2 regions of the Cupriavidus sp. 10L43_2 genome follow, and region 1 is predicted to be linked to the other one. Evidence: predicted binding sites of a transcription regulator. Region 1 holds the regulator's gene; the other holds the start of a gene.
What was found. The regulator LexA, encoded in region 1, represses DNA repair genes until DNA is damaged. The targets are predictions, from matches to a motif close to ACTGTATNNNNATACAGT.

Region 1 (5,917 bases):
GACATCTGGATTTCTGAAAGTAGGTAAGCGGCGTTTTCGTCATGTTACGATGCCATCAATGCCGTGGCAGTCGGCATGTGGCCTGTGAATCCTGTGCAACCAGGGTTTCGGTGGGGGAAAAGCAAGTGGGCTGGCCGGTAGTCGGCGTCGCAGCGCGTGCACGAGCATGGGCCGGCGCGACGGATCGGAAGCGAGCCTTGGGGGATAGCACATGGTGGATGGGGAAGAGCCATTTGGCGAGGTCTTCGAGGACTTCCGCCTGATCTGGGTGGCCGAGCGTCTGCAGGACGGCAAATGGACTGCGCGGTACTGCTGGCACGCCGGCACCTCGGTGGAAGCGGGTAAAGCATTGCAGCGCGATGTGCTCAATGGCAAGTCCCGGCGACTGCTCGGCTTGTTCCCGAGCGAGGCCGAGACTGTTGCCGCAATCAAGGAGGCGGTGCTGCTCGAAGCGAAGTGGCATGGCAGTCGATAAGGCAGGCGAGGCCGGTTGAAATTTTTTGTGCGGAATACTAGCCATCCTCTGAAGATCCTTGTAGAATCTTGTTTTTCGTTGAACGGCAACGCCGGTTAGCGGAAGCGCCAGCGGCAAGCTGGCAAAACCTCTACGGTGGCTGTAGCTCAGTTGGTAGAGTCCAGGATTGTGATTCCTGTCGTCGTGGGTTCGAGTCCCATCAGCCACCCCAAATTGCTTAACAAAACGGCCACTTACTCAAGTGGCCGTTTTGCTTTTCTGCGCGCCGTTGCTACCCGCTCAGCGAGCACTCCCGTCCTGATTCCCCTCCGAGAAATAGTAGAGATGGGTGTTGTCCGGCGCTTCGGCGTGGCGACGAAATTTTTCGCTGTCCGATTCGGCGCTGGCCTTGGCCAGTTCCGCGGCTTGTCGATAGGGCATCGGCTCCTTGTCCTTCTCGACCTCCAGCAACCGCGTCTGCTCATTCACGCGCACGCTGAACCGGCCCAGGTTGTAGAACAGGTACATGGCGTAGAGATTGTCGAAGTCGCGATAGGCCCCTTGCTCCCTGCGGAAATCGAGCGACAGGACGGAGGGGAAGCGGTTGGGCAGGTCCTTGAATGCCACCTTCTCCTCTTCGCGAGGTTCCACATAGGTGGAGCTGCCGTACTTCTTGTACAGCACTACGTCCATACCGTATCCGCGCTTGCCCCATTCCTTGATCAGCTTCATCGCCATCTCCGTGGGAATATTCGCGGTCGCGGCGGCCACCACGCGTCGCCCGGATAGGACTTTGGGGCTCTTTATCGTCAAATTTTTGTAGCCGGCGCCGTACTTGAAGGCGGCGCCGATGGTCTTGGCGCAGTTCAGGCGCAAATAATCGTATTGGATTGTGCCGCTGTGATATTCGGTGTCCGTTGCCCGCCGATGGTAATCGTCGTTGATGCGGCGGAAGTAATCGACCAGCGACTGTTTTTCCTGCGTGGGCACGCCGTAGACCCGCACACCGATCACCGACCGCTTGTAGATCTCGCCATAGTCGAGGCCAAACATCGTCGTTTCCGCGATGGAGGAGGCCGTCTTGAACAGATATTCCTTCTTTGGGATGCCCGCCATCAGATTGGCGGTGTAAAAATCATTCTCGTGCTTGGGCGTGCGGTCGGCGTAGAAATTTGCCGAGTAGACAATGTCGTCGCCGAGCGTGTCGTCACGGACGCCCAGGGCGATATGGCCAGCCGATCCGCCCTTCGATGTCCCAAAGCTGATCAGTAGCTCCAGGTCGTAGGGCTCTTCGCGAAGTAGGTCGGTAATCTGATCGATATTGGCGGGCTCGGGGCCACCCTTGCTACCGAACTCAGCAGCAACCCCCGGCCCCGAAATCAGTGCGGCGATGACCAGGAGCCATGCCGCCAGGCTTGTCCTCATTGCGTCCCTTATATCGTCAGCCAGTGTCCGTCGATCCTTCACCCAAAGAATAATCGTTGATCGGCCCATGTGCCGGAAAACCGTCGGGGGCGTGGATGCACTGGGCTTTGTTCCCGGATCATGTGCGACAGCCCACATAGTGACAAGTTTTCGAGAATGATTTTCGCTACGCTTCACGGCGGGCCAAATGGTCTAATCCATATCATCTAGGCAAATCACCTATACGAAGCGCGAGGTCATGCCGTGGCGGAGCGAATTCGATTCAACCCTGATGTAGCACTGGCGGCATTTTCCAGTGTGATTCCGATGCCGACCTTGGCTGCCATTAACGCGGCTATCGATCGATCCTTCGGCGAACAGCCCGAGCGTGCCGAGCCATTCGCAATGGCTGAGTTACTACGTCGCAATGAAGCCTTCCGCAAGCTCGAGGAGACGGTGTGCGCCGAGACTCGGGCCATGGCCACCACGCTCCTGAAGAAGTCGCTGCGTTGGGAAGCGTTCCACGTGATTCGTTGTGCCAGCACGTCTACGCGCAACGAGAGCCATTGCCGCCACTACGATTCGCATCTGCTGACGCTGCTGATTCCGCTGAAGCTCGCCCCCGATGGCGTTTGCAACGGTGATCTGCTGGTTTATCACCCGCCACGGCTGGCGGTATCCACTGTGGCCAATGTTTTTTGCAAGCTTCGTCATGGCATTCAGCGCAATCTGCCGTTTCACATCAGAAAATGGCTGACGCTACGGGATCTGCGCCGTGGCCGCTGCAACCGCGTGCCGGTGGAGCCGGGCAGCGTCTATGTCTTCAACGGCTTTGTGCTCCAGCATGCCAACCTTGATGTGGAAGTTGGCGAGCGCCGGTCGTTGCTGATTCACTACTACGACCCTGGCTACTCGGCGGGTCTGAGCGGGACCGTGCGGGGCGTGCGTATGCTGTGGGACCGTCTGCGCAAGAACATGACTGGCATGTATCCTGGTACCTGATCCAGCCGGGGAGGGCGAAAAAAAACCGGCACTCGGCGGGGTCGACAAGTTCCGGTTTCGCGCATCGGCGCCAATGCGCCAGTACTACGGATGCGCGCCATCGAGTGTAAAGCACCTTTCACGATGAATTAAACGTTCTCTTAATTTCACGTGGTGGGCTCGCAACTGCACTAGTTATAATGATTTGGGCGACGCGGATCCGCCGCTAGCGGTTCATGCGTCCAGTTTGTCGGGCATATCCGCAAGTTCCAGCATCCGGCAGATTGCAGCCATGCTGCCGACCATCGTACGACGCTGGGCGCCCTGGTAGACGCGCACGCCCTTGGTTTGGCGGAACGGCACGGGCTTGACCGGGCGGCGGGAAGCGGTGTGATTGACTGGCAGCATGGCGGCACCTCGAAGTTTGCGACAGCAGGAGTCCACGCCCGTCGTCCGGAGAGAACGGGGCGGCGTTGGCAATGCGAAACTGGGGACCAGGACAGGCGGCCGCCCGTCCGGTCTCGGAAGTCAGAAGCCCGAGGAGCGGATTAGCCCGACGGCGATGCCTTCCAGCGAAAATTCCTCGCGGCCGGCCTGCACCACGATATTCTCGAAATCCGGGTTTTCGGCGATCAGCTCGATCATGTCGCCGCGCCGCTTCAGGCGTTTGACGGTCACATCGTCGCCGATCCGCGCGACGACGATCTTGCCGTTGGCGGCTTCGCTGGCTTTCCTGACGGCGAGCAGGTCGCCGTCGAGGATGCCGGCATCGCGCATGCTCAGGCCCCGCACGCGCAGCAGGTAATCAGGTCGATCATCAAATACCGAGGCGTCTACCTGGTACTGACGGTCGATGTGCTCTGCGGCAAGGATCGGGCTGCCTGCGGCCACGCGGCCCACGAGCGGCAGCGTTAGCTGCATCACGCCGGCCATCGGCAGCGAGAACTGGTCCGTCATCTCCGAATCGCTACGTGCCACCTTGAGGCGGATGCCGCGCGACGCGCCTGGCGTCAGCTCGATCACGCCCTTGCGGGCCAGCGCTCGCAGGTGTTCCTCGGCAGAGTTGGGCGAGGAGAAACCGAATTCGGACGCGATCTCGGCACGGGTCGGCGGAATGCCGGTGTGCCGGATCGTGTTGCGGATCAGGTCGAAGATCTGCTGTTGCCGGGGTGTCAGGGTCGCCATGGGTCGCCGGTCTCTCGTGGTGCCGAAGCACTGTATGTTTAAACAGTATGCTGTGATTTTATACAGTATCGAGTGAAGTGCAAGCACAATTTGCAGTGGCGATGTGGGGCATGCGCGACACCAGGCGGACTCCAGTGCGCCCGGCGACACGGGTTTGCGAGAGCGGCGGCCCTCGGCGTGCCACAGTTACAATCGCCTGCACCACCCGCTCACTCGCTCGATTTTCTCGCTATATGTCTACGTCATTGCCCCGCATCGTCGTGCTCGCCACCGGCGGCACCATCGCAGGCTCGTCCGCCAGCCCCGCCAGCAGTGCGCAGTACCGCGCGGCCACCGTGCCGGTCTCGTCGCTGATCCAGGCCGTGCCTGCGCTGGGCGAGGTGGCCCGTGTGGAGACGGAGCAGGTGGCCCAGATCGACAGCAAGGACATGGCCTTCAGCCTGTGGGCGACGCTTGCCGCACGGGTGGCGCATTGGGTCGCGCAGCCCGATGTGGTGGGCGTGGTGATTACCCACGGCACGGACACGCTTGAAGAAACGGCGATGTTCCTGCACCTGACGCAGCGGAGCGCGGTGCCGGTGGTGCTGACCGCGGCAATGCGCCCGTCCACGTCGCTCTCGGCCGATGGTCCGCTGAATTTGCTCGACGCAGTGCGCGTGGCGGCAAGCCCGGATGCGCGCGGGCAGGGCGTGCTCGTGGTCCTGAACCAGGAAATTCATGCGGCCCGCGATGTCGCCAAGGCCCATACCTCGGCGGTCAATGCGTTCACGTCGCCGGCGGGCGGGCCAATTGGTTTCGTGCAGGATGCCTACGTGCGCTTTGGACGCGCGTTCGCCCCCGGCGACGCGCCAGCGCTGCCCGTGCCTACGGCGTGGCCACTTGTCGAAATCGTGGCGAGCTATGCCCAGCCGGGCAGGGTGGCCGTGGATGCGATGGTCTCGGCCGGCGTAAAGGGGTTCGTGGTGGCGGCCACCGGCAATGGCTCGGTTCATGAGACGCTGGGCGACGCGCTCGCCGATGCAGCTGCGCGAGGCGTGGCCGTGGTGCGAAGCTCCCGCACGGGCGCCGGCCATGTGGCGGGGCCGGCACGCCCGCGCCTGGCCTCGGGCGAATTCGCCTCCGCCGGCAATCTCAATCCGTACAAGGCGCGCGTGCTGCTGCTGGTGGCGCTGGCGGCGGATGCGTCGCTTGGCACCGATCCGGCTCGCCTGCAGGCTGTTTTCCGACAATACTGAGAGATTCCCAGCGTCCTGCCGGGATGCCGGCTTGCGTGCTGGCCCGGAACCGGGCTATACTCGCGGGCTATTCAACCTTGCTACACCGGACATGGCGCCCGGGTGGCTACATCCAAAAGGAGCGTCAATGCGTCATTACGAAATCGTATTTATCGTCCATCCGGACCAAAGCGAACAAGTGCCGGCGATGATCGAGCGTTACAAGCAGCTCGTCACGTCGCAAAACGGCCAGGTTCACCGCGTGGAAGACTGGGGCCGCCGTCAGATGGCCTACATGATCCAGAAGCTGGCCAAGGCTCACTACGTTTGCCTGAACATCGAATGCGGCAAGGAAACCCTGGCCGAACTCGAGCACGCCTTCAAGTTCAATGACGCCGTGCTGCGTCACCTGATCGTGCAGACCAAGAAGGCCGAGACCGCTCCTTCGCCGATGATGAAGGAAGTGCAGCGCGAAGAAGCCCGCAAGGCCGCGCAAACGACCACGGAAGGCCAGGCTGCCTGAATGCAGTCTGCGGTGCCGGTCGTGGCAGGCGAAATCCGCCACGGCAGGCCAGGTAGCGAGAGCGGGGGAGCACAGCGGTGAACCAGTTAAGGCTGACCGCCACCCTCGCGGAGCGCGATGCGCTGCGCTACACCCCGGCCGGTGTGCCCGTCGTCA
Region 2 (5,917 bases), on a different contig from region 1:
CAAGGCGCAGGTGGTGGGCCTGGCCAACGCGGGCGGCGACACGGTCAACGCCATCAAGGCCGCCTCCGAGTTCGGCCTGACGCGCGACGGCAAGCAGCGCATGGCCGGACTGTTGCTCTATATCAACGACATCCACGCGCTCGGCCTCAAGACCGCGCAGGGGCTGGTGCTGACCGAGGCGTTCTACTGGGACATGAACGACGCCACGCGCGCGTGGTCGCGCAAGTACTTCGACAAGGTCAAGAAGATGCCGAACATGAGCCAGGCAGGCGTCTACTCCTCCGTCACGCACTACCTGAAGGCCGTGCAGGCGGCCGGCACGGACGAGACCGCGCCGACCATGGAGAGGATGAAGGCGATGCCGATCAACGACTTCTTCGCCAAGAACGGCCGCATCCGCGCCGATGGGCGCATGGTGCACGATATGTATTTGTTCGAGGTCAAGACGCCGGCCGAGTCCAAGTATCCGTGGGACTACTACAAGGTGCTGGCCACGGTGCCGGGCGACCAGGCGTTCATCCCGCCGTCGAAGTCGCAATGTCCGTTGCTCAAGGGCAGCCGCTGACGGAGCGCTGAGGGGCGCTTGACGCCCCAATTGTTCAAATCCCGGGACAGTCTGTCAGCCCAGACGCGCTTCTCCCGTTCCTGATCCCTCGTTACATTGCAGTCGCCGCCGGCACGCCCGAGCCCTTACGGGGTGCGCGGGCGGCGACCATAACAAGGATCACGAACGCATGAAGACCCGTCTCGCCTGCCTGGCCACGCTGGCCATCCTCCCTGCCCTGCCCGCTGCTGCCCACGCCCAGGGCAGCATCACGCTCTACGGCGTCGTCGACGCTGGCGTGGAATTCCTGACCCACGTGCCGAACGCGGCCACCGGCGGCAGCAACAACGTCGTGCGGATGTCCGCCGGCAACCTCTCCACCTCCCGCTGGGGCCTGCGCGGCGCCGAGGACCTGGGCGGCGGCCTGAAGGCCGTCTTCACGCTGGAAAACGGCTTCGACCTCGACACCGGCAGCGCCAACCAGGGCGGCCGCATGTTCGGCCGTCAGGCGTTCGTCGGCCTGCAGAACCAGTACGGCACGCTGTCGCTGGGCCGCCATCAGACCGTGCTGTACGACTTCTCGCTGGCCTATGACCCGATGGCCATCGCCACGCGCTACTCGGTGCTGATGCACGACAAGTGGATGTCCGGCCGCGCCGATAACTCGGTGAAGTTCACCGGCCAGACCGGCGCGCTGTACTACGGTCTGTTCTACAGCACCGGCTACGACAGCAGCGCCGGCGGCGAGGTGCCGGGCGACTACAAGGCCGGCCGCAACTTCAGCGCCAGCGTCGGCTACACGGCCGGCCCGCTGTCCGCCCGCGTGGTGTACGACGAAGTGCGCGGCAGCACCGTCGCCACGGACGACAACCGCGAGCGCCGCGCCACCCTCGGCGCCAGCTACGACTTCGGCCGGGCCCGTGCCTTCGCCGGCTATCGCTGGTACTACGGCGACTTCGCCAGCAGCTCGCTGCGCACCAACCTGTACTGGATCGGCGCGAACTACCAGGTCACGCCGGCCATCACGCTGACTGGCGCGGCCTACTACACCGACGTGCGCAACAGCGGCGGCGACCCGTACAGCTTCGTGCTGTCTGGCACGTACGCGTTCTCCAAGCGCACCGACCTGTACACCATCGTCGCCTACGCCCAGAACCGGGACGGCTCGGCCATGGGCCTGTCCGGCTTCGGCCCGTCGCTGAACCGCAGCGCCAGCACCCTGACGGCCACAACCGAACAGGTGGGCGCCGGCCAGAACCAGTTCGGCGCCATCGTCGGCATCCGCCACCGCTTCTGAGCGCAGCGGCCACGCTGAAATCCACTTGACGGAGACTTTCCCTTCGTCTTTGGGCCCGCCTTGGCGGGCTCTTTTTTGGATCAGGCCGCAGAAAACGCCCGCCGGGCGTTATGCCGGTGCAGCCGGGACAAGCCCGTACCTGGACATGACTGCGATCACGGCGCACCAACTCACAGCGGCCGCCCCTTCCCTACGCCTCTCCGCCAAAATACGCCGCAATCCGCGCCAGTTTGTCCGGGTTGCGTTGCACGTGGATGCGGGCGATGCGGTCGCCTTCGACCACAAAGGTCTGCGCGGACTCCAGCGCGCCGTCGAAGTAGCGCAGCAGCGCCCATTCGCCATTGAGCAGCACCAGCCGCACCCGGAGGCCCTCGCCGGGGAATCTGAGGCGCGTGGCGTAGAACAGTTGCGCGATGCGCCGTGCGCCTTCGAGCGGCTTGGGGAAGGTCTGGACCCTGCCGCCGCCGTCGCCGGCCAGGGTGGCGTCGTTGGCCAGCAGCGCCTGGATGCCGGCGAAGTCGCCGCCCTGCATCGCCTGGGCGAACGCCTGGACCATGTGCCGATGGGTGTCCGGGGACACCGCGAAGCGCGGCCGGTCGTCGCGTAGCTGGGTTTTTGCCCGGCTGACCAGCTGGCGGCAGCTGGCCTCGCTCTTGCCGATCACGCGCGCCACCTCGTCGTAGTCGTTGTCGAAAACCTCGCGCAGCAGAAAGGCGGCGCGGGCCTCGGGCGTCAGGCGCTCCAGCAGGAGGAGGAAGGCGACGGAGATGTCGTCGGCGCGCTCCTTGATGGCCTCGGGGTTGTCCGGGCTGTCCGTGATCAGCGGCTCGGGCAGCCAGATCCCGGTGTAGTGCTCGCGCTGGATCTTGGCGGCGCGCAGGCGGTCGATGGCGATGCGGGTGGTTACCGAGACCAGCCAGGCTTCGGCATTTTCGATTTCCGTCTGGTCAGCCGTGTGCCAGCGCAGCCAGGCGTCCTGTACGACGTCCTCGGCCTCGGCCACGGCGCCGAGCATCCGGTAGGCAATCCCGTGCAGGCGCGGGCGCAGCTTGTGGAAGGTGGCGGTGGTGTCGTCCATGATTCGATGCGAAAAGGCGGCTGGCAGACCGCCATGGTGGCCACGCGTGCCGGCCCAGCGCAAGAACTTTCAAGCATTTTCCGACGCACACCTTGAAAATTCCGATGCACTGTATATATTTACAGTAACTGTATGAATGAACAGTATATCGGAGTGCGGAATGGAACACCTGATCCACCTGATCCGTGTGCAGAACGAATATGACCGCCAGGTGCTGGTCTGGCTGCGGGGGCGCATTGGCGATGCGGCCCTGCTGTCGGCCGCGCGCCGGGCCACCGTCGACGACAAAAAGCCTTATCTTTCAACGATTTGCCGCCTGATCGGGATTCGGGCGCCGTCGCGCCGCGCGCTGGCGGATGAGGCTCGCAAGAGCCATCGCGCGGTGGGCGAGCGGTATCTGGAGCAGATCCGCGAGATCCTGGCCCGCCCGACGTCCGGCCATGAGAAAGCCGGGCACGAGGCCCGGCCACAAGCGGCGCTGTTCTAGATCGCCTAGGCAGCGTCTGATCCGGGCTCAGGCCGGCAGTTCGGTCACGCGCATTGCGGGCGTGATCTGGAGCGGATCGGTCATCAGCTCCAGCACGGCCGGCTGGCCGGCGTTGCGGGCGCGTTCGAACGCCGCCGCAAAGTCCTCTGTCTTCTCCACCCGCTCCGCCCATGCGCCGCAGGCGCGCGCCATCGCCACGAAATCAGGGTTGGCGATGGTCGTGCCGCTCTGACGGCCCGGGTAGCGCTTCTCCTGATGCATGCGGATGGTGCCGTACATGCGGTTGTTCACCAGGATCACGATCAGGTTGGCGCCATGCGCGGCGGCCGTGGCGATCTCCTGCGGATACATCAGGAAGCAACCGTCGCCAGCCAGGCAGACCACGGTCTTCTCGGGCGCGCGCAGCTTCGCGGCAATCGCGGCCGGCAGGCCGTAACCCATCGCGCCGCAGGTGGGCGCCAGTTCCGTGCGCGGACGCTTGTAGGCATAAAAGCGGTGCAGCCAGACCGTGTAATTGCCGGCGCCGTTGCTGAGGATGGCGTCTTCGGGCAGCACCGCGTTCAGGTGCGACATCGCGGCAGCCATATCCACCCCCGTCAGTTCCGCATGGGGCTTGGGCGGCGTGACGAAGGCCTCGTGCTCGGCCCGGGCGCCGCTGGTCCAGTCCTTCCATCCGATAGAAGCCGGCGCCGGCAGCGCGGCCAGCATGGCTGCCGCAGGCACCACGCCCGAATGGATCGGCAGTGCCGACTGGTAGACGCGGCCCAGCTCGCCGCTATCGGCATGGATATGCACCAGCTTTTGCTTCGGGCGCGGGACTTCCAGCAGCGTGTAGCCATCGGTGGCGATGTCGCCCAGCCGGGTGCCGACCGCCACGATCAGGTCGGCCGTGCGCACCCGCTCGGCCAGCTTGGGGCTCACGCCCAGGCTCAGATGGCCGATGTAGTGCGGGTCGCGGTTATCGATCACGTCCTGCCGGCGGAAGGCGCAGGCCACGGGCAGGTTCCATGCCTTGACGAAGGCGGCGAAGTCACGCACTGCCGCGTCGGTCCAGCCGGCGCCGCCGGCGATCACCAGCGGCTGGCGGGCCTCGGCCAGCGCGGCGGCCAGCGCCCGGGCATCCTCGGCGCGCGGGGCGGCCGCCACGGTGCGGTACGGCTCGGCATCGGCGCAGTCCACCAGATCGTCGAGCACGTCTTCGGGCAGCGCCAGCACCACCGGGCCGGGCCGGCCGGACGTGGCCACCTGGAAGGCGCGCGCCACCATCTCGGGAATCCGGGCCGGATCGTCGATCTCGGCCGCCCACTTGGCCATCGTGCCGAACACTGCCGCGTAATCCACCTCCTGGAACGCCTCCCGGCCCTTGTGGGCGCGGGAGATCTGCCCCACGAACAGGATCATCGGCGTGGAGTCCTGCTGGGCGATATGCACGCCGATGCTGGCGTGGGTGGCGCCCGGCCCCCGGGTGACGAAGCAGATGCCGGGGCGGCCGGTCAGCTTGCCGTCCGCCTCGGCCATGTTGGCGGCGGCGCCTTCGTGCTTGGTGACGACGAGGTCGATGGCCGGCTGGTCGTGCAGCGCGTCCAGCACGTCCAGGAAGCTCTCGCCGGGCACGCAGAAGATGCGCTCCGTGCCATGCAGGCGCAGTTGGTCCACGAGGACACGGCCGCCGGTGCGGGCTTGGGAGGATGGGGTTTGAGCGGTCATGACGAAAAGTATGGACAGGATCGGAGGCGGCGCCAAGGTGGAGCCAAGCAGGCGCCAGACCCGAAGCAGGCGGCGATGACAGCGATTTTTCCGTTTGACGGGCGCCGCCGCGGGGTCTATCGTGCATTTCTGTTATGCGTTTTATGCAAGGCAGCCCGCCTCGCGCCCGTGTAGATTGGCTACCGAGGCGATGCTGCCATGACAGCGCGCCCGCCCGCGACACCTGACGGCCATCCCGGCCGTCCCATAACAATGCTCGCGAAAACAGGAGACCATGCAATGTCCTTCCCTCATCGATTGATGCGGCCGGCCCTGGCCGTGCTTTGCCTTGGATGCATGGCGGCGGCCCCACTGGCGCAAGCCCAGTCCGCCGACCAGTACCCCAGCAAGCCGATCAACTACGTCGTGCCATTCGCGGCGGGCGGCACCACGGACCTGCTCGGCCGACTGATCGGCCAGCGGCTGTCGCAGGTGCTCGGCCAGTCGGTGGTGGTGGAAAACCGCGCCGGCGCCGGCGGCAATATCGGTTCGGACTACGTGTCCAAGGCCGCGCCGGACGGCTACACGCTGCTCGGCGGCACCATCAGCTCGCACGCCATCAACGTGAGCCTGTACCCCAAGATGCCGTACGACCCGGTCAAGAACTTCCAGCCGGTGGCGCTGATCGGCACACTGCCCAATGTGCTGGTGGTGAACGTGAACAGCCCGTACAAGTCGGTGCAGGACGTGATGGCAGCGGCCAAGGCCAAACCGGGGTCGATCAACTTCGGCTCGTCCGGCAACGGCACCTCCCAGCATCTGGCG

Region 2: the regulator LexA is predicted to act here: its motif matches at 3,028-3,045, upstream of AC1DEL_RS02605 (CppA family protein).

What each region holds. Positions count from the first base shown of each region.
Region 1 covers NZ_JBFTJE010000006.1:4,577-10,493, reverse strand. Annotated here, with positions in the region: gene AC1DEL_RS10570 (hypothetical protein) at 212-475, shown strand; tRNA gene AC1DEL_RS10565 (tRNA-His) at 611-686, shown strand; gene AC1DEL_RS10560 (hypothetical protein) at 755-1,879, opposite strand; gene AC1DEL_RS10555 (hypothetical protein) at 2,123-2,860, shown strand; gene AC1DEL_RS10550 (hypothetical protein) at 3,074-3,247, opposite strand; gene lexA (transcriptional repressor LexA) at 3,368-4,024, opposite strand; gene AC1DEL_RS10540 (asparaginase) at 4,216-5,259, shown strand; gene rpsF (30S ribosomal protein S6) at 5,387-5,761, shown strand; gene priB (primosomal replication protein N) at 5,839-5,917, shown strand, end outside.
Region 2 covers NZ_JBFTJE010000002.1:59,514-65,430, reverse strand. Annotated here, with positions in the region: gene AC1DEL_RS02620 (ABC transporter substrate-binding protein) at 1-565, shown strand, start outside; gene AC1DEL_RS02615 (porin) at 735-1,841, shown strand; gene AC1DEL_RS02610 (RNA polymerase sigma-70 factor) at 2,032-2,919, opposite strand; gene AC1DEL_RS02605 (CppA family protein) at 3,089-3,406, shown strand; gene AC1DEL_RS02600 (thiamine pyrophosphate-binding protein) at 3,434-5,113, opposite strand; gene AC1DEL_RS02595 (Bug family tripartite tricarboxylate transporter substrate binding protein) at 5,393-5,917, shown strand, end outside.